One region of the Rhizobium sp. WYCCWR 11152 genome, then DNA from elsewhere that is predicted to be linked to it. Evidence: predicted binding sites of a transcription regulator. Region 1 holds the regulator's gene; each other region holds the start of a gene.
The links. Region 1 encodes LexA, which represses DNA repair genes until DNA is damaged. Its sites were predicted from a motif close to TGTTCNNNNTGTGTTCNG; they were not measured.
Positions count from the first base shown of each region.

Region 2: a site for LexA is predicted at 1,956-1,973, ahead of G9X67_RS28990 (helicase-related protein). Genes of this name have one in related genera too.
Region 3: a site for LexA is predicted at 1,234-1,251, ahead of G9X67_RS07060 (ribonuclease). Genes of this name have one in related genera too.

Region 1 is NZ_JABFCP010000008.1:737,914-744,506, reverse strand. Features, by position in the region: gene lpxB (lipid-A-disaccharide synthase) at 1-636, shown strand, start outside; gene gltA (citrate synthase) at 668-1,957, opposite strand; gene G9X67_RS13425 (ComEC/Rec2 family competence protein) at 2,248-4,680, shown strand; gene lexA (transcriptional repressor LexA) at 4,661-5,380, opposite strand; gene G9X67_RS13415 (VOC family protein) at 5,578-6,474, shown strand; gene kdsA (3-deoxy-8-phosphooctulonate synthase) at 6,471-6,593, shown strand, end outside.
Region 2 is NZ_JABFCP010000020.1:321,247-327,839, reverse strand. Features, by position in the region: gene G9X67_RS29005 (beta-ketoacyl-ACP reductase) at 1-276, shown strand, start outside; gene G9X67_RS29000 (YMGG-like glycine zipper-containing protein) at 878-1,135, opposite strand; gene G9X67_RS28995 (DUF3309 family protein) at 1,163-1,318, opposite strand; gene G9X67_RS28990 (helicase-related protein) at 2,136-5,408, shown strand; gene G9X67_RS28985 (RNA-binding S4 domain-containing protein) at 5,411-5,815, shown strand; gene fdxA (ferredoxin FdxA) at 6,010-6,348, shown strand.
Region 3 is NZ_JABFCP010000006.1:222,350-228,942, reverse strand. Features, by position in the region: gene G9X67_RS07070 (DMT family transporter) at 1-130, opposite strand, end outside; gene G9X67_RS07065 (alpha/beta hydrolase) at 179-1,108, opposite strand; gene G9X67_RS07060 (ribonuclease) at 1,267-2,007, shown strand; gene ettA (energy-dependent translational throttle protein EttA) at 2,105-3,754, shown strand; gene G9X67_RS07050 (metalloregulator ArsR/SmtB family transcription factor) at 3,917-4,942, shown strand; gene metF (methylenetetrahydrofolate reductase [NAD(P)H]) at 4,944-5,846, shown strand; gene G9X67_RS07040 (DMT family transporter) at 6,327-6,593, opposite strand, start outside.

The sequences.
Region 1 (6,593 bases):
CGGCAGCGCGCCATGCGCGCACCCGTCGAGGGAGCGGGCAAGGCGATCCTGATGCTTCCTGGATCAAGATCCTCCGAAATCGCTAAACTGCTTCCGTTCTTCGAGGATGCGGCCAAGGAACTTGTTGCCCGCAACGGCCCGATGCGCTTCCTGCTGCCGACCGTGCCGCACAACGAAGCGCTGGTGAAGGGGCTCGTCGCCGGCTGGGCCACGCCGCCGGAGGTGGCGGTCGGGCCGACGCAGAAATGGAAGGCCTTTGCCGAGGCGGATGCGGCGATGGCAGCTTCCGGCACGGTGATCCTCGAACTCGCCCTTGCCGGCGTGCCGACGGTGTCCGTTTACAAGACGGATTGGATTATCCGCCTGCTCGCCCGGCGCATTAAGGTGTGGACGGGCGCATTGCCCAATATCATCGCCGATTATGCCGTCGTGCCGGAATATCTGAACGAGATCGTCCGCGGCGCCAGCCTGGCGCGCTGGATGGAGCGGCTGTCGGCCGACACGTTCCAATTGAAGGCGATGAACGAGGGCTACGATCTCGTCTGGCAACGCATGCAGACCGAAACACCGCCCGGCGAGCATGCCGCCGAGATCCTTCTCGACGTGCTGAAAAAGAAAAAACCCGGTCGTTTCTGACCGGGTTTTCTTTTGGGTTCTTTGGAAGCGATCAGCGCTTCGAAACCGGGATGTAATCGCGCTTCGGTTCGCCGACATAGAGCTGGCGCGGACGGCCGATGCGCTGTTCCGGATCCTCGATCATCTCGTTCCACTGCGCGATCCAGCCGACGGTGCGGGCAAGCGCGAAGAGCACGGTGAACATGGTCGTGGGGAAGCCCAGCGCCTTCAGCGTGATGCCGGAATAGAAGTCGATGTTCGGATAGAGCTTCTTCTCGATGAAATATTCGTCGGTGAGCGCGATACGCTCCAGCTCCATCGCCACTTCGAGCAACGGATCGTCCTTGATGCCGAGTTCGCCGAGCACTTCATGCGTCGTCTTCTGCATGATCTTGGCGCGCGGATCGTAGTTCTTGTAGACGCGGTGACCGAAGCCCATCAGGCGGAACGGATCGTTCTTGTCCTTGGCGCGGGCGACATATTCCGGAATACGATCGACCGTGCCGATTTCGTTCAGCATGTTGAGCGCCGCTTCGTTGGCGCCGCCATGCGCAGGCCCCCAGAGGCAGGCGATGCCGGCGGCGATGCAGGCGAACGGGTTGGCGCCCGACGAACCGGCGAGACGGACGGTCGAGGTCGAGGCGTTCTGCTCATGATCGGCATGCAGGATGAAGATGCGGTCCATGGCGCGGGCAAGCACCGGATTGACCACATATTCCTCGCAAGGCACGGCAAAGCACATGCGCAGGAAGTTCGAGGCGTAGTCGAGGTCGTTCTTCGGATAAACGAAGGGCTGGCCGATATGGTATTTGTAGGCCATGGCGGCAAGCGTCGGCATCTTGGCGATCATGCGCAGGCTGGCGACCATGCGCTGGTGCGGATCGGTGATGTCGGTGGAGTCGTGATAGAAGGCCGACAGCGCGCCGACGCAGCCGCACATGACGGCCATCGGATGCGCATCGCGGCGGAAGCCGGTGAAGAAGCGGCTCATCTGCTCGTGCACCATGGTGTGGTGCGTGACGCGGTAATCGAAATCCTTCTTCTGCACGGTGGTCGGCAGTTCGCCGTAAAGCAGGAGGTAGCAGACTTCGAGGAAGTCGCCGTGCTCGGCGAGCTGCTCGATCGGATAGCCGCGATGCAGCAGGACACCTTCGTCGCCGTCGATGTAGGTGATTTTCGATTCACAGGATGCGGTCGATGTAAAACCCGGATCGTAGGTGAAGGAAGCCGTGTTCTTGTAGAGGGCACCGATATCGATGACGCTCGGGCCGATCGTGCCGCTTTTGACAGCAAGGTCGACAGACTTGTCACCGATTTTTATTGTAGCGCTTTGATCCGTCATGCTGATCCTCCGAAATGGCGGTGGCGCCATAAAAGCGCCATAGGGGTTAAGCGTCCTCACCGATAGCTATATGATCGCGAAGCTAATGCCAAGTTACCGTGATGGCATTTTGTGCATTGCGGTATCACCTTTTAGGCACTGCAGCGATGAGCCGCACGCATATCGGAAGCTGATGATTCGACTGGTCTTTTGGCGCTCGCGATTTTCCCTCATATTTCAATCGATTATTCTTGCCGGATTTGATTGGAGGTTGCATTCTGGCCGCCTTCGCAGCCGGGCTTGGGCGGTTCATGCAGGAGTTGACGACAGTCGAATTGCGGCCGGAAGCAGGCGAAGGCCTTGCCGACTCCTCCAGTTTTTCACCACCTGTCGTGGTGACGCGACCGACACGGACGCAGTCGGCGACACCATTGCGCCACCGGCTGCCGGCCGCAGCCTCGCAAGTGCTGCGTGCCGGCATGCGCATGCTGGGCGAAGAGGCGGACCATGGCCGCCTGCTGCTGTTTTCGCCGGTCTTCCTCGGCGCTGGGTCAGCCGTCTGGTTTCTCGCGGCATCGGATTTTCCCCTCGTTGCATCACTGCTCTGCCTGTCGGCGGTGACAGTGGCGGTTCTCATCGCCAGCCGCAGCCGGGCGGCAGTGCGGGCAACGCTGCTGGCGCTCTCGCTCGTGGTCTGCGGCATGGTCACGGCGCAGTTCGAGAGCCGGCGGGCTTCGACCGTGATCCTCGATTCATCAGTGACGACCACGGTGACCGGCCGTGTCGAGCGGCGCGAAGGCGATGGTCGCGGGCGGTGGCGCTACATTCTTGCGGTCACCGGCACTAAGGCACCGGAGCTGAAGCGGCGGCCGGAACGCATCACCGCCATCGCCCGCGGCGCGGACGCGGCCTTCGAGATCGGCGATATCATTACCGGCAGGGCGCGGCTGACGCCGCCGGCAGGTCCGGCACTTCCCGAACTCAACGACTTCTCCTTCGGTGCCTATTTCGATGGCATCGGCGCCAACGGCTTCTTCTACGGTGCACCGACGAAGGTCGATGCGCAGGCTGGTCCCCAGGCTGCCAGATCGACGGCTGAAACGCTGCTCGAAGGGCTCTACCGGCTGCGCAGCGGCATTGGTGACCGCATAAGGTCGATCCTGCCCGGCGACACCGGCGCTTTCGCCGCTGCTCTGGTGACGGACGAGCGGCGTGCCATCTCGAATGAAACGACGGAGGCGCTGCGCCAGTCCGGTCTGGCTCATATCATCGCCATCTCCGGCCTCAACATGGCGCTGTCGGCCGGCATCTTCTTCGTCGGCTTCCGGATGCTGCTCAGCCTCTTTCCCGGCATTGCTGAGGCCTACCCGACGAAGAAGATCGCTGCCGCCGGCGCGCTCATCGCTGTCACCGCCTATTTCCTGATTTCGGGCTTTGCGGTCTCTGCCGAACGCGCCTTCATCATGATGGCCATCATGTTGGTTGCCGTCTTCTTCGACCGGCCGTCGATCAGCCTGCGCAATGTCGCTCTCTCCGCGCTCGTCATCATCGTCATTTCGCCGTCCGAGGTTTTGGGTCCGAGCTTCCAGATGTCTTTTGCAGCGACATTGGCGCTGGTCTCGGGCTATCAGCTGTGGAAGGACCGGCGCGTCCGCGAAAACGCCTTCCTGAAGCTGCCGATCATCAGGCCATTCGTTACGGTTGCGGGCTTCTTCGGCGGCATCTTCCTGACCTCGCTGATCGGCGGTTTTTCCACCGCGCTGTTTTCGATCGAGCATTTTCATCGCCTGACCGCCTACGGCCTGCCGGCAAACCTCGCGACAATGCCGATCATCTCCTTCATCATCATGCCGGCCGGCCTGCTGGCGATGCTGCTCATGCCTTTCGGCCTGGACGTTTTGCCTTGGAAGGTGGTGGGATTCGGCCTCGATCTGGTGATCGCGGTCGCAAAGACGGTGTCCGGCTGGGATGGCAATATAGACGTCGGCCGCTTGCCCGCCTGGTATTTCGCCGTCGCCGTGGCAGGCTTTCTGCTGCTGACGCTGCTCCGCACCCGGTTGCGCCATGTCGGCACATCGATCATCGCGGTCGCAACGCTCATCCTGCTGCTTCTGCCGGGTCCCCGTCCGCCGGATTTGGTGATTTCGGAGGATGGCAGTCTCGTCGCAATCGTCGAGGCGGCGGCCATGGCGTCCAACCGTGAAAGACCGCCGGATTTCATCTTCGACCAGTGGCAGAGAGCGCTGGTCCTGCCGAGGCATGATCCGCCGAAGATGCTGGATGGTCCTGCTATCCCGCCGGTAGGAGAAGACCGCCGCGTCAGGCTTTCCCGCGATCAGCAGAACGAAGCAAGGACCGCGATGCGGGCGGCCACAGCGGGCGGTGACGCAAACCGCTTTTCCTGCGTCAAGAAGGCCTGGTGCACATCAAGGCTCGCCAATGGTCAGGTGGTTGCTGTCATCGACAATGCCGCCTATCTCGGTCCGGCATGCGACGCGGCCGATATCGTCGTGACCTCGGTCCGCCTTCGCTTCAACAGCTGCCGCTCGGGTGCGACGCTCTTCACCGGTGAGACGCTGCGCAGGACCGGATCCATCGAGTTGCGCTTCACGGACGCCGGCCTGGAGGTCGCAACCGCATTCGATGCATTGTCGCGGCCATGGATGCGCCATCGCGCCTATGACTGGCGCAGCAACAGCTTTACCGAATCGAGCCTAGCCAATGTCAGTGATAGCGGCGAATGAGGCCGACGAGTTTACCCTGAACCTTGACACGGTCCGGCCCGAAAATCCGGGTCTCGTAAGCCGGGTTGGCGGCCTCCAGCGCGATCGAGGCGCCCTTGCGGCGGAAGCGCTTCAGTGTCGCTTCCTCGTCGTCGACGAGAGCAACGACGATGTCGCCAGGACTTGCAGTGCTGCCGTTGCGGATGATCACGGTGTCGCCGTCGAAGATGCCGGCGTCGATCATCGAATCGCCCTTGACCTCCAGCGCATAATGTTCACCGGAACCGAGCATGTCGGCCGGAACGACGATGTCGTGGGTGTTGTTCTGGATCGCCGAGATCGGCACACCGGCAGCGATTCGGCCCATGACCGGCACGGAGACCGAGTTGCCGTTGTCGGCGACGGGTTTTGCGGGAGCGGGGGCGGCGACCGGCTGAGGTTTGCCGAGGCTGCCCTCGATGACGCTCGGCGAAAAGCCGCGCCGGGGCTGGATGCTGGGGCTGTAGGCCTCCGGAAGCTTGATGACCTCGAGCGCACGGGCGCGGTTCGGTAGGCGGCGAATGAAGCCACGCTCCTCCAGCGCCGTAATCAGCCGGTGAATCCCGGACTTGGAAGCGAGATCCAGGGCATCCTTCATTTCGTCGAAAGATGGCGGAACGCCGGATTCCTTCATGCGCTCATGAATGAAAAGGAGAAGCTCCTGTTGTTTGCGCGTGAGCATCGACGTTGTGACCTCGTGATTGAAACAAATCCAGAACATACACTATATGTTCCATATGTGTTCCGCAAGTAGCTAAATTTCCGTAAAACTTGGCGCCAACTCGTTGAGATTATTATTTTCATTCGCCGGATTGGCACACAAGTCTTGCCTTGGGCGGCACTCTCACACATCTCTGCCGTGTTAGGAGAGGGGATATCATGAACGAGCACTCCGCCAAACCGCACCCGCTGGATCATGTCGTGCTGCCGGTCGTCAATATCGATCTGGCGCGCGAGAGGCTCGGCAAGCTCGGCTTCACCGTTGCCGCCGATGCGCGCCATCCCTTCGGAACGGAGAATGCCTGCGTCTTCTTTGCCGACAAGACTTATCTGGAGCCGCTCGGGATTGCGAGCGTCGAGGAGAGCGAGGCATCAGCGCGGCAAGGCAATGTCTTCACCGCCCGCAACCAGGCCTTCCGCTTCCGCTGCGGCGAGGAGGGGCTTTCGGGGCTGGCTTTCGGCAGCAAGGATGCCGGCATCGATCATCAGAATTTCGTCGGCAACGGATCGAGCGCCGGCGAGATGCTGGAGTTCACCCGGCCGATGACGATGCCGGACGGTTCCGAGGCGATTGCCGGCTTCAAGCTGGCTTTTGCCGGCGACCTGCGCGCGCCGGATCTCCTGCTTTTCAGCGTCGAGCGCGTCAATCCGCTGCCGGCCGACCGCGCCGCGCTGGAGGCGCATGCCAATGGTGTCACCGGCATAGTCGAGATCGCGCTTTGCACGCCGGAGCCGGCCGCCTTCGCTGCCTTCGTCAGCCTTGCGGTGGCGCAATCGGCAGTCGAGAAGACCGGGTTCGGCGTCAATATCGCAGCATCGAATGCGAAAATCAGCCTGATGACGCCGGAAGGGCTGGAGGCCTATTTCGACATCGCCGGCTCATCCGCCGATCGCGGCCTGCGCGGCCGGGCAATCCTCTTCACTGTCGCCGATCTTGCCGTGACAGAAGCGCATTTGGCTGCTAACGGGGTGACCTACACGCGCAAGAACAATCGCATTCTGGTGAAGCCCGCGCCCGGGCAGGGCACGCTCTTCGCCTTCGAGGAAACACGATGAGCACTGATACGAATTCCGAAGTCAGGATCGGCGAAGGCCAAGGCCAGGTCACTTTTTCCAATACCGGCCGCCTGTCGCTGATTGCCGGTCCCTGCCAGATGGAGAGCCGCGACCACGCC
Region 2 (6,593 bases), on a different contig from region 1:
AAGGCGGGCGATCTCGGTTTTACCAAGGCGCTGGCTCAGGAGGGGGCGAACAAGAACATCACCGTCAACGCCATTTGCCCCGGTTACATCGGAACGGAAATGGTGCTTGCCGTGCCGGAGAAGGTGCTGAACGAACGTATCATTCCGCAGATCCCCGTCGGCCGGCTCGGCGAACCGGAAGAGATCGCGCGCTGCGTCACCTTCCTCGTCTCCGACGATGCCGGCTTCATCACCGGTTCGACGCTGACGGCCAATGGCGGACAGTTCTTCGCCTAGGCTTTCTGTCTTCACGTCGACATTAGGAATTAGATTCAAAGCGATGGCGCGTCCGGCAGGATCGCGCCATCGCTGTTTATGGGCGTCTCGTGATGCCGGTTGCGATTTTGTGGCCGGAGCAGTCGCGCTGTTTCGAGAAGATCAAGAGCGGCGGTCTGTGTTCGGACGTCGCTGTGGCCGAACTCTGGCCGGCACTTTGCGCAGCGAAAGATCATTGGCGCTGAGGGCTGATATTGCGGTTGTCAGGAAAGCCGACGCGATGAGAACGGCGACGAGGGAATTCAGCAAAATCTGAATCATGGAAGCGTTTCCTTTCCGGTGCGCCGGGCGGCTCTGCCTGTCCGTTGCGCTCCAAAACAGGATGATCTTAGGCCGGGTCGGCCTAAAATCATCCTGTTCTACATTTACAGTGAGAGCATGATGTCGTCCGAAAACCGCTCACACTTTTCGACATCATGCTCTGAAGGAAATATGTGCCTGCCCGTTGGGCGGCGCTAGATTTGACTTTCGCAACCGATTGTCAACGTCTCGTTGACGGATACGACCGGCAAAGAAAACGGGCGCCGAAGCGCCCGTTGGGAGTCCGATATGCTTGTGCCGATCAGCGGCAACGAGCCTCATAGCGGCGACCGTAGCGGTCGCGATAGACGCAGTAGCCGCGGCGTTCGACCGACTGGCCGATCAGAGCGCCAGTCAGACCGCCGGCAACGGCGCCGACGGCGGCACCACCCCAGCTGTTGGTGACGACACCGCCGATAACAGCGCCAGTGCCGGCGCCGATCGCCGTGCCTTGCTCGGTCGCTGTGCAAGATGCGAGTGCGCCCACGAGCGCACCAATAAGAACAATCTTCTTCATCATGTCGTAACTCCCCAGGTTAGTTGGCCTTTAGACGCGGCCCATTAGTACAAGGATAATGATAATCACGAGAACTAGCCCCAAACCGCCAGAAGGTCCATAGCCCCAGCCACGGCTATAACCCCAATTCGGCAAGGCTCCAATCAAGAGCAGAATGAGGATAACAAGTAGTATCGTGCCAAGCATGGTGTGTTTCCTTCATTTCATCCGCAATTTGGATGGACTGGAAACACGTATTGGCGATTTTTGTTCCCGGTTAAGCTCTGGAAATGTGACGAAGCCTGATTCACGGTTTAATTTCCGTCATTTCCGAAAATTGCCGCTATGGTTAAAAAGACATTTAAATACAATATGTTGCGGTGAACAAAGCGGGAAAATCGCGATGTCGCCGATTCGTCAGCGATTCGTTCCGTTTTTGATCGGCGAGGTGGCCGCCCCTGAGTTAACGCTGCGACTTAACGCCGTCTGAATCCGGTTTCCGAAAGATTAATGCCGATTCGACGAGGGCGGGGCGAAGGATCTGCCGCCCATGCGCATCTAGGACCTGGACCTGATAGCGCCACAAGATGTGGGCGTGAACGAAAGGCGAAAACGGCGGAGTCAGCGATTCGTCTCCGATTCGTTCCGGCTTTGGTCGAGAGGTTAATTTCGGGCGGATTTTCGCCTATCCAAGATCGGGCGGGAATTGCGGAGTCGCGATAGCGAAAATATGAACAGGTGAGAGTCTCGCGATTCAGCATCTAGTGGGAAAAAGTGATTCAAAATCAATACTTAGCCGTGAACAAAAGCTGAATCAGCGGGAGTCATCGATTCGTCGCTGATTCGTTCTTGCGCTGTTCCGAATCGGAAATTCGGGCGTTCCACGGGACTCGCAAAGGTCGTAATCCCCGATGCATTTTGAAATCTGCCCTTGCGTTTGCGACGGCAGCTGTCCATGTGTTGTCCAGCTTCCATCGAGGAGCCGAGATTTTCCTGGGGCCACCCGCCTCATTTGCATGGACTCATGACTCTGATTTCGCAGCCGATGATTCTGAGCGGGCGCGGTGTGACCGCGGTGCTCGGGCCGACCAATACCGGCAAGACCCATTATGCCATCGAGCGCATGGTTGCGCACGGGACGGGCGTGATCGGCCTGCCACTTCGGCTTCTGGCGCGCGAGGTCTATACGCGGGTGGTAGAGAAGGTCGGCGCGCAGAATGTGGCGCTGGTCACCGGCGAGGAAAAGATTTCGCCGCCCAATGCGCGTTTTTCCGTCTGCACTGTCGAAGCGATGCCGCGCGAGACCAAGGCCGCCTTCGTCGCGATCGACGAGGTGCAGCTCGCCGGCGATCTCGAACGCGGCCATATCTTCACCGACCGCATCCTGCATCTTCGCGGCCGCGAGGAAACGCTGCTGCTCGGCGCGGCAACGATGCGGCCGATCCTGCAGCAGCTCCTGCCCGGCATCACTATCGTCGAGCGGCCGCGGCTTTCGCATCTTTTCTATGCCGGGCAGAAGAAGATCACCCGACTGCCGCAGCGCTCGGCCATCGTCGCCTTCTCTGCCGACGAGGTCTACGCCATCGCCGAGCTTATTCGCCGGCAGCGCGGTGGCGCGGCGGTCGTGCTCGGCGCGCTCAGCCCACGCACCCGCAATGCGCAGGTGGCGCTCTATCAGGCGGGCGACGTCGAATATCTGGTGGCGACCGATGCGATCGGCATGGGCCTCAACCTCGATGTCGATCACGTCGCCTTTGCCCAGGACCGGAAATTCGACGGTTACCAGTTCCGCAATCTCAATCCGGGCGAACTCGGCCAGGTCGCCGGGCGCGCCGGACGGCATGTGCGGGACGGTACCTTCGGCGTCACCGGGCAAGTCTCGCCCTTCGACGACGAACTGGTGCAGCGCATCGAGGGGCACGAATTCGACAACGTCAAGGTTTTGCAGTGGCGGACGACGGAGATGGACTTCTCCTCAATCGCATCGCTGCGCGCCAGCCTTGAGGTGGGACCGCGCGTGCCGGGGCTGACGCGGGCGTTGCCTGCGGTCGACCAGCAGGCGCTGGAACAGCTTTCGCGCTATCCCGAGGTCATCGATCTTGCCGACAGGCCGGCGCGCGTCGAAAAACTCTGGGAGGCTTGCGCGCTTCCCGATTATCGGCGTATCACCCCAGCACAACATGCCGATCTTATCTCGACCCTCTTTTCCGATCTTGTCCGCTATGGCACGGTGAATGAGCAGTTTCTTGCGGAGCAGGTTCATCGCTCCGATCGAACAGATGGGGAAATTGACACGCTTTCGGCGCGAATCGCGCAGATAAGGACCTGGACCTACGTTTCGAATCGGCCCGGTTGGCTTGCCGATCCGACACACTGGCAGGAAAAGACGCGGGAAATCGAAGATCGATTGTCCGACGCGTTACATGAAAGGTTGACGAAACGCTTTGTTGATCGCAGGACATCTGTGCTCATGAAGCGCCTGAGAGAGAATGCGATGCTGGAAGCTGAAATCAGTGTGAATGGCGATGTCTTCGTTGAAGGACATCATGTAGGGCAATTGAGCGGGTTCCGTTTCACGCCGGTGGCGGGAACGGACGGACCGGATGCCAAGGCGGTTCAGGCTGCGTCGCAGAAGGCGCTCGGGCTCGAGTTCGAAGCCCGCGCGGCCCGGATGCATGCCGCCGGCAACAGCGATCTGGTGATCGGTTCGGATGGGTTGATCCGTTGGCTGGGCGACCCGGTGGCGCGGCTTTCGGGCAGCGATCACATCATGCGTCCGCGCGTGATCCTGCTGGCCGACGAACAACTGACGGGCAATGCCCGCGATCACGTCGCCGCCCGCATCGAGCGCTTCGTCAATCATCATATCAGCACGGTGCTGAAGCCGCTCGATGATCTGTCGCGCGCCGAGGATCTGCAGGGCCTTGCCAAAGGGCTTGCCTTCCAGCTCGTCGAGAATCTCGGGGTGCTCTTCCGCCGCGACGTGACCGAAGAGGTGAAGTCGCTGGACCAGGAGGCCCGTGCCTCCATGCGCCGCTACGGCGTGCGTTTCGGCGCCTATCATATCTTCGTTCCCGCACTTCTGAAGCCGGCGCCGGCCGAGCTCATCACGCTGCTCTGGGCGCTGAAGAACGACGGTCTCGACAAGCCCGGCTACGGTGATCTCATTCCGGTGCTGGCCGCCGGCCGCACCTCCGTCGTCACGGATCCGACCTTCGAGCGGATGTTCTACAAGCTCGCCGGCTTCCGTTTCCTCGGCAAGCGAGCCGTACGCATCGACATCCTGGAACGGCTGGCCGATATCATCCGTCCGCTGCTGCAATGGAAGCCCGGCCAAAACAACCGTCCGGAGGGCGCCTATGATGGCCGCCGCTTCACGACGACGACGGCGATGCTGTCGATCCTCGGTGCGACGCTTGAGGACATGGAAGAAATCCTCAAGGGTCTCGGCTATCGCGCCGATGCCGTGAAGGCGGAAGAGGCATCACTACATCTTGCAGCGCAGGACGTGGCCTCGGTGCCTGCCGCCAGCGCACAAACGCCTGCGGAAGAGACAGCCGAGAAGGCCGATCACGACGATGCCGATGGCGCTGCGGAAGAGACTGCTGCCGAGCCATCCGCAACCGAGGCGGCTTCGGCGGTCGCCGACGCGCCGGTGACGGAAGCGGTCGAAACTCCCGCTCCGGCCGAAGCGATCGAGGCACCCGCTCCCGCGGAAACCTCTGCTGCCGGGGAAACCTCCGCTCCTGCGGAAGCGGTATCGGCTTCCGAGGAAGCAGGATCTGCTCCTGGGGAAGCCGGCGAGCCGACGGAACCGAAGCCGGTTCTTCTGTGGCGTCTTGGCGGTCGCAACGACAATCAGCGCCAGGCGCGCGGCGGGCATGGCGAACGCCGTGGCGGCCAGGGCGAGCAGCGCGGTCAGAACCAGGAGCGCGGCGACCGCAATCGCCGGCCGGGCGGCGGTGAAGGCGGCGAGGGCAATCGCAATGGCGACGGCCGCGACAACAATCGCCAGAACCGTGGCAAGGAAGGCGGCGGTCGCGATGGTGGCCGGCCGCAGCAGGCAAGAGGCGACCGCAATAACCAACCACGGGGCGACCAGCCGCGCGGTGACCGGCAGGACCGTGGCGATCGCAAGGATCGCGGCGAGCGTAACGATCGCAACGACCGCAACAACAATCGTGGCGGCTCGCAGCCGTTGCGCTTCGAGGCCAAGCCGCCGCGCAAGGAGAAGCCGATCGATCCGGATTCGCCTTTCGCCAAGCTCGCAGCTCTCAAGGAGCAGATGAAGAAGTAATCATGAGCGGGGAGACACAGCCGACAAGCGGTTCGCGCCAGCGCATCGACAAGTGGCTGTTCTTCGCGCGCATGGTGAAGTCGCGCTCGCTGGCGCAGAGCCATATCCAATCGGGCCATGTGCGCATCAACGGCGAGCGTTGCAGCCATCCAAGCCAGATGGTCAAGCCGGGCGACCGTATCGAGCTAACGCTGGAGCGGCGCGATGTCGTTCTCGTCATGCGCCTTGCCGGCGAACGGCGGGGGCCTTACGAAGAGGCGCGCCTGCTCTACGACGACCAATCCCCGCCGCCCGATGAGGCAAAACGTCTCACGGCCTACGAGCAGGCGATCCGGGCGACCGGCACCGGCCGTCCGACCAAAAAGGAAAGACGTGCAATCGACAGGCTGATGTCGGACGAGGATTAGAAAACTCTGTCTGCGGCGGCGGCTTTTGCAGATCGTTTATCCTTGAAATCCGGCGATAAAGCCGATAGGTCACTGACAACCTGCCGGAAGCGTGCTTGCCTCCCAAGCCTGCTCACGCTTTTCCTCCGGCACGGGGATAGGCGCGACGTTCCAGGTTGCCCGGCCCCATCCGCATGGAAATCCTGGAGTTCTTCATGACCTATGTCGTGACCGACAATTGCATCAAGTGCAAATACACCGATTGCGTGGAAGTCTGCCCTGTCGACTGCTTTTATGAGGGCGAGAATTTCCTCGTCATCCATCCCGACGAGTGCATCGATTGCGGCGTCTGCGAACCTGAATGTCCCGCCGAGGCGATCAAGCCCGATACCGAGCCGGGCCTCGACAAATGGCTGAAGATCAATACCGAATATGCCACGAACTGGCCGAATATCACGGTCAAGAAGGACCCGTTGCCCGAGGCCAAGGAAATGGATGGCGAGACCGGAAAATTCGAGAAGTATTTTTCGGAGAAGCCCGGTTCCGGCGATTGAGACAGCACCCACATTCGGCCCCCGGATTCGGGCGGCCGCGGGGCGAAACGTTTTTAAAAGCTGCGTGAGGCATATGGGTGACATGTGTTGCCCGCATGACTCAAGCGAAGCAAATTATTGATTTCCTCATATTTTTATGATAGGTTTCGTCTACTGTTCCATTTGTGGCATGACGCATGCCCAAAACCATCACGAAAGCAAAACAAATCCGTACACGGTTTCCGTGACATATCAACGCTTTGAGC
Region 3 (6,593 bases), on a different contig from region 1:
GGACTGTGACGATGGCAAGCTTGGCGAAAATATCGATGAGCGGCGAGAACATCACCGAGATAAACATCAGCACAAGCCCCATCGTCACGTCGGAGGCGGACGAAACGGGGCGGGCGGAGGTGCTGTTCATGATGAAATCCCTGTACTCAGGATATTGGTCACTCAGGATATTGGTCGCTCAGGATCTTGCGACGGCCCTGTCGCACCACTCGGCGAAGGCTGCGATCGCCGCCTCCGCGCCGATCTCATTTAATGTTTCGTGCCGCATGTCCTGATATATCTCAGTGCTGATACGGGAGAAGCTTTGGCCTTTCAAATGGTTTGACAGCCAGAGCACGGCTTTTCCACGCTCCGTCGCCGGGTCCTCTCCGCCGCCGACCAGATGGATCGGCATGTCCCGCGGCAGCCGGTCGAGGTGGATTTTCTGCGGCGCGCGGAAGGTCAGCTCGAAGAGATCGAGCCAGAGAGAGACCGAGGCGTCGAAGCCGCAGAGCGGATCGGAAACATATTTGTCGACTTCATCAGGAAGACGCGACAGCCAGTCGAACTCGGTGCGGCGGCCGGGAATGGATTTGCCCCAGGCGCCGAAGGTGAGCTTCGGCAACATGCCGCTCGGCACGTCGGAGCCCTTCAGCATGCGCTCGGCAAGCAGGATCGCCTGGGCGGCGCGGCCGGCAAGGCCGACGGCGAAATTCGAATTCCAGACGGCGACGGCGTCGAAGTCGGCCGGAGCCGTGACGGCAGCGTTGAGGGCGATGAGGCCGCCCATCGAATGGCCGAAAAGGATCACCGGCAGGCGGGGATGGCGGGAGGCCGCATGGCTGCGCATGGCGATGACGTCGCCGATCACCCTTTCGACCCCACCGCGCCGGGCAAAGCGGCCGATCGGCGCGTCGGGCGCCGTCGTCTCGCCGTGGCCGCGATGATCATGGGCATAGACATGATATCCGCGCGCCGCCATCGCCTCGGCAAAGGAGCGGTATCGTTTCGAATGTTCGGCCAAGCCATGCGATATCAACAGGATGCCGCGTGCCGGGGTGATGGCCTCGGCATGGTGATAGGCCAGCGACGCCCCTGGCACGGCGAGCCTATGCGTTTCAGAAAACATGTGATCCTCCCGGCGGCAACAGACCAGATCGCCGGGTAATTGCAACATGGGTATTTGATTATCTGATAACAATTTGTGGCCTTGTTGCGATTCAGGGTTGCGGCCTTTTGATTTTGATGCTTATTTGTTCCTGTATTGTTCTTTTTTTGGGGGTTGAAATGAGCAGCATGCAGTTGCGTACCTTGTCGTTCGCTGTGTCGATGGTTATTGCCGGCGCCGCCGTGGCGCAGGAGGCTGGCGGGCGCACCCGCTTCATTCTGGCGGCGAGCTGGCAGCCGGCCTTTTGCCAGACGAACCAGAAGAAGGCCGAGTGTGCGAGCCAGACCGGCGAGCGTCCCGATGCGACGAACTTTTCCTTGCACGGACTTTGGCCAATGCGGCAGGATTATTGCGGCGTAAGCGCCGAGCAGAAGGCCGCCGACAAGGATGGCGACTGGAACAAGCTGCCGGAGGTCACGCTTGCGGCGGAGACGAAGACGGCGCTCGCAAAGGCGATGCCCGGCACGCAATCCGGCCTGGAACGGCATGAATGGGTGAAGCATGGCACCTGCACGAAGATGAGCGCCGACGACTATTTCGGTGTCGGTGTGCATCTCGTGGGCGCACTCAACGCGTCGGCGGTGCGCGATCTTTTCGCTGCCAATATCGGCAAGCCGGTCAAGGCCGACGCGATCAAGGCGGCTTTCGACAAGAGCTTCGGCCCGGGTGCCGGCGACCGCGTCAAGATGAGCTGCCGGCGGGCCGGCAATGTCAGGATGATCAGCGAGCTGACGATCGGGCTTTCGGAAGCCGCCGGGGCGGCATCGGCGAAAAGTGCCGGGCTTGCCGATCTGATCCAGGGTGCTGGAAAAACATCGTTCGGCTGTGACGAGGGCGTCGTCGATGCTGCGGGCTTTTGACCGGAAATCCTGAGTAAACCGGGTTTGGCGTTGCCCGCAGGCGCTGTTTCGCCTACATAGCGGCACAATCGAAGTTTCCCGCCCGGAGCAGCGCAGCATGGCACGTCAGTTCATCTATCATATGTCCGGCCTCAACAAGGCCTATGGCAACAAGAAGATCCTGGAGAATATCCACCTTTCGTTCTACCCGGATGCCAAGATCGGTATCCTTGGTCCGAACGGCGCGGGTAAATCCACCGTGCTGCGCATCATCGCAGGTCAGGACAAGGAGTATACCGGCGAAGCCTGGCTCGCCGAAGGTGCGACGGTCGGCTATCTGGAGCAGGAGCCGCATCTCGATCCCAACAAGACGGTGTTCGAGAATGTCATGGAAGGCGTCGCCTCGAAGACGGCTGTCCTCGATCGCTATAATGAATTGATGATGAACTATTCCGACGAGACGGCGGAAGAGGGCGCCAAGCTTCAGGACGTCATCGATAGCCAGAACCTCTGGGATCTGGAAAGCCAGGTCGAGATGGCGATGGAAGCGCTGCGCTGCCCGCCGCGCGACGCCGAAGTCACCAGCCTTTCCGGTGGTGAGCGTCGCCGTGTTGCGCTCTGCCGCCTGCTGCTTTCGCAGCCGGATCTGCTGCTGCTCGACGAACCGACCAACCACCTAGACGCCGAAACCATCGCCTGGCTCGAAAAACATCTGCGCGACTATCCGGGCGCCGTGATGATGATTACCCACGATCGCTACTTCCTTGACAACGTCACCGGATGGATTCTCGAACTCGACCGCGGCCGTGGCATCCCCTACGAAGGCAACTACTCGGCCTACCTGCAGGCGAAAGCCAAGCGCATGCTGCAGGAAAGCCGCGAAGACGCATCGCGCCAGAAGGCGATCAGCCGCGAACAGGAATGGATCGCTTCCAGCCCGAAGGCTCGTCAGGCCAAATCCAAGGCGCGTATCAAGTCCTATGAGCAGTTGGTGGATGCCGCCGAGAAGCAGCGTCCCGGCGACGCGCAGATCATCATCCCGGTCAGCGAGCGCCTCGGCCAGGTGGTCATCGAGATGGACGGCATCACCAAGGGCTTCGAGGGCCGTACGCTGATCAACGACCTGTCGATCAAGCTGCCGCCAGGCGGCATCGTCGGCATCATCGGCCCGAACGGCGCCGGTAAGACGACGCTATTCAGGATGATCACCGGCCAGGAAACGCCGGATGGCGGTTCGATCCGCATCGGCGAGACCGTGCATCTCGGTTATGTCGACCAGAGCCGTGACACCCTTGCGGCCGACAAGACGGTCTGGGAGGAAATCTCCGGCGGCGCCGAAATCATCAAGCTTGGCAAGTTCGACATGAACTCCCGTGCCTATTGCGGCGCCTTCAACTTCAAGGGCGGCGATCAGCAGCAGAAGGTCGGCAATCTCTCTGGTGGTCAGCGCAACCGTGTTCACCTTGCCAAGATGCTGAAGGCCGGCGGCAACGTTCTGCTGCTCGACGAACCGACCAACGACCTCGATACGGAAACGCTGGGTGCCTTGGAAAACGCGCTGGAGAACTTTGCCGGCTGCGCCATCATCATCAGCCATGATCGCATGTTCCTCGACCGTTTGGCGACGCATATCCTCGCTTTCGAAGGCGACGGCCATGTCGAATGGTTTGAAGGCAACTTCGAGGATTATGAACAGGACAAGGTTCGCCGTCTCGGCCCCGACGCCCTTAACCCGGGCAGCCAGGCTCACAAGCGTCTGACACGCTGATTTCACTCATTTTTGCTTTCGGAAGCCCCGGTTCGGCCGGGGCTTTTTCATGTCTGCCTCTGTCGCAATTTGAGCAGCCAATTTCGTGGAGAGAGCGAATTCTCGCTTGCCACCGCTTTTCAAATCACATAAAGATATCTTTATATCTTGATCGGATCGAAAATGAGCGAACCCTTGAAGCTTGGACTGGAGGCGCTGGTGGACGTCTTGAAGGCGGCCGGCGAGCCCACGCGCCTGCGTCTTCTGGCACTTCTTGACGGCGGCGATCTGACGGTGACCGATCTTACCGAAATTCTCGGCCAATCCCAGCCCCGCATCTCGCGCCACCTGAAGCTGCTCGGCGAGGCCGAACTGATCGAACGCTACCAGGAAGGCGCCTGGGCCTATTTCCGCCTCAAGCAGGACGGTAAGGCCGCCATGCTGGTGCGGGCGTTGCTGAAGCATGTTTCCGAGAACGATCCGACCATCCTTCGCGACGGCGAGCGGCTCTCGCAGGTCAAGCACCAGCGCGCCGAGCGGGCACAGGCCTATTTCAGCCGCAACGCGGCCGAATGGGACGAGCTTCGCCGCCTGCATGCGGCCGATGAGGAGGTCGACGCTGCCGTCATCCGGCTGCTCGGCAGCCAGCCGATCGACTCGCTGCTCGATCTCGGCACCGGCACCGGCCGCATCCTCGAACTCCTGTCCGGGCTCTACCGCCGGGCGACCGGCGTTGATGCCAGCCGCGACATGCTGAGCGTGGCACGCGCCAATCTCGACAAGTCCCGCATCACCAAGGCCACCGTGCGCCACGCCGATATCCTGAACCTGCCTTTCGAGGGACAGGATTTCGATCTGGTGACGATCCATCAGGTGCTGCATTTCTTCGATCAGCCGGAGATTGCGATCGCGGAAGCGGCGCGCATGCTCCGGCCGGGCGGCCGGCTCGTGGTCATCGACCTTGCGCCGCACACGCTCGAATATCTCCGCGACGAGCATGCGCATGTCCGTCTCGGTTTTTCGCACCAGGCGATGTCCGACTGGTTGCGCAAGGCCGGGCTCGACGTCGAGCAGGTCGTCGATCTTCATCCGGGTCAGCAAAGCGGGCAGGGGTTGACGGTCACCGTCTGGCTCGCGCGAGATCCGAGGCGTCTCATGGCTTCGCAGACGAGCGAAGGCGCCGAACCTACATTTGCCGGGAGGGTATGACATGGCTTTGAAAAACGAAGCGCGCGGCCGCAACATCAGGGTCTCCTTCGAATTCTTCCCGCCGAAATCGGAGGAGATGGAAGGGCAGCTCTGGCATACCGTCAGAGAACTGCAGGACTGGGACCCGGATTTCGTCTCGGTGACTTATGGCGCCGGCGGCACCACCAGAGCGCCGACGCTGACCGCCGTTACTCGGTTCCTGTCGCAGACGCCGCTTGCCACAGCCTCGCATCTCACCTGCGTCGGCGCGACCAAGGAGGAGACGCATCAGGTAGTCGACACGTTCCGCAAGGCCGGCGTGACGCATTTCGTGGCGCTGCGCGGCGATGCGCCCGGCGGCGCCGGTGCGCCCTACCAGCCGCATCCCGGCGGTTATGCCAATGCGGCGGAGCTGGTGGCCGGCCTGAAGGAAATCGGCGATTTCGAGATTTCGGTTTCCGCCTATCCGGAAAAACACCCGGAAAGCCGCGACACGGCGGCCGATATCGACATGCTGAAGCGCAAGGCCGACAATGGCGCCGACCGGGCACTGACGCAATTCTTCTTCGACAACGATAATTTCGAGCGTTACCTGGAACGGGTGCGCGGCGCCGGCATCTCGATCCCCGTTGTGCCCGGCATCATGCCGATCCAGAACCTGACGCAGTTGAAGCGCTTCGCCGGGGCCTGCGGCACGATCATCCCCGCCTTTCTCGACGAGCGCTTCGCAGGCTTCGACGACAAGCCCGAGGAGCGGGCGAAGGTCGCCGCCGAAGTCGCTGCCGAACAGATCGAAGATCTCGTCCGGCGCGGCATCCACGACTTCCATCTCTATACGATGAACCGTGCGCCGCTGGTTTCCGCCGTGCTCGACAATCTCGGCCTCTCCCGCCGGCAAACAAAAAGTGCTGGCGCAGCCGCCTGATCTTTGCGCGTCTGAAAGACGCGCGGCGCTGTAAAAGTGAAAAGCGCATGTCGGGCGGGACATGCGCTTTTTCGTTGGCGGATTGATCAGCTATTCAGGAGTTTAGGCACTATCAGTCATTACACTTTCGTCGGCCAGCTCAGATGAAGAGCATGGACAAGACGAAAGCAAACGCTGCACTGACCAACAGAACATTCAAGGATTGCGTGAGTCCCATGTCTGTCTCCTCGCGTTAACCGGCCGATAATATGTCTGAAATATGTCGGTTGGGAAGCAGATCTTATGCTGCGCTGCAGAAGAGTTCAGTGGATAAGTCGAATAGTGTTTCGGCAAGCGTTTGAAATTATTTGTTAATTTGCAACAAATTTTTGTTCACAGATTTTAACATGCCGTTAAATCGGGCGATCGCACATTTACCTATGCGCCTAAAACATGGCAGGCTCGCAACTGGTTGAAAACATATGGAATTCGCAACCGGTTTCAGGCGGCCTTCGCGAGCATGCGATAGGCGCGGCCGTCGAGAATGACCAAGCCGAAACCGATCAGCGCCATGCCGGCAAACTCGCTCAGCGCGAGCCTTTCTCCGAGGAAGAGCACGCCGAGAAGGATGGCGCTCGGCGGCACCAGCAGGGTGACGAGCGAGGCATTGGTGGCGCCAGCCGCCGCCATGATCCGGAAATAGAGGATGTAGCCGAAGGCGGTCGACAGCAGCGCCAGTGCCAGGATGGCGAGGAGGGCATCGAGCGA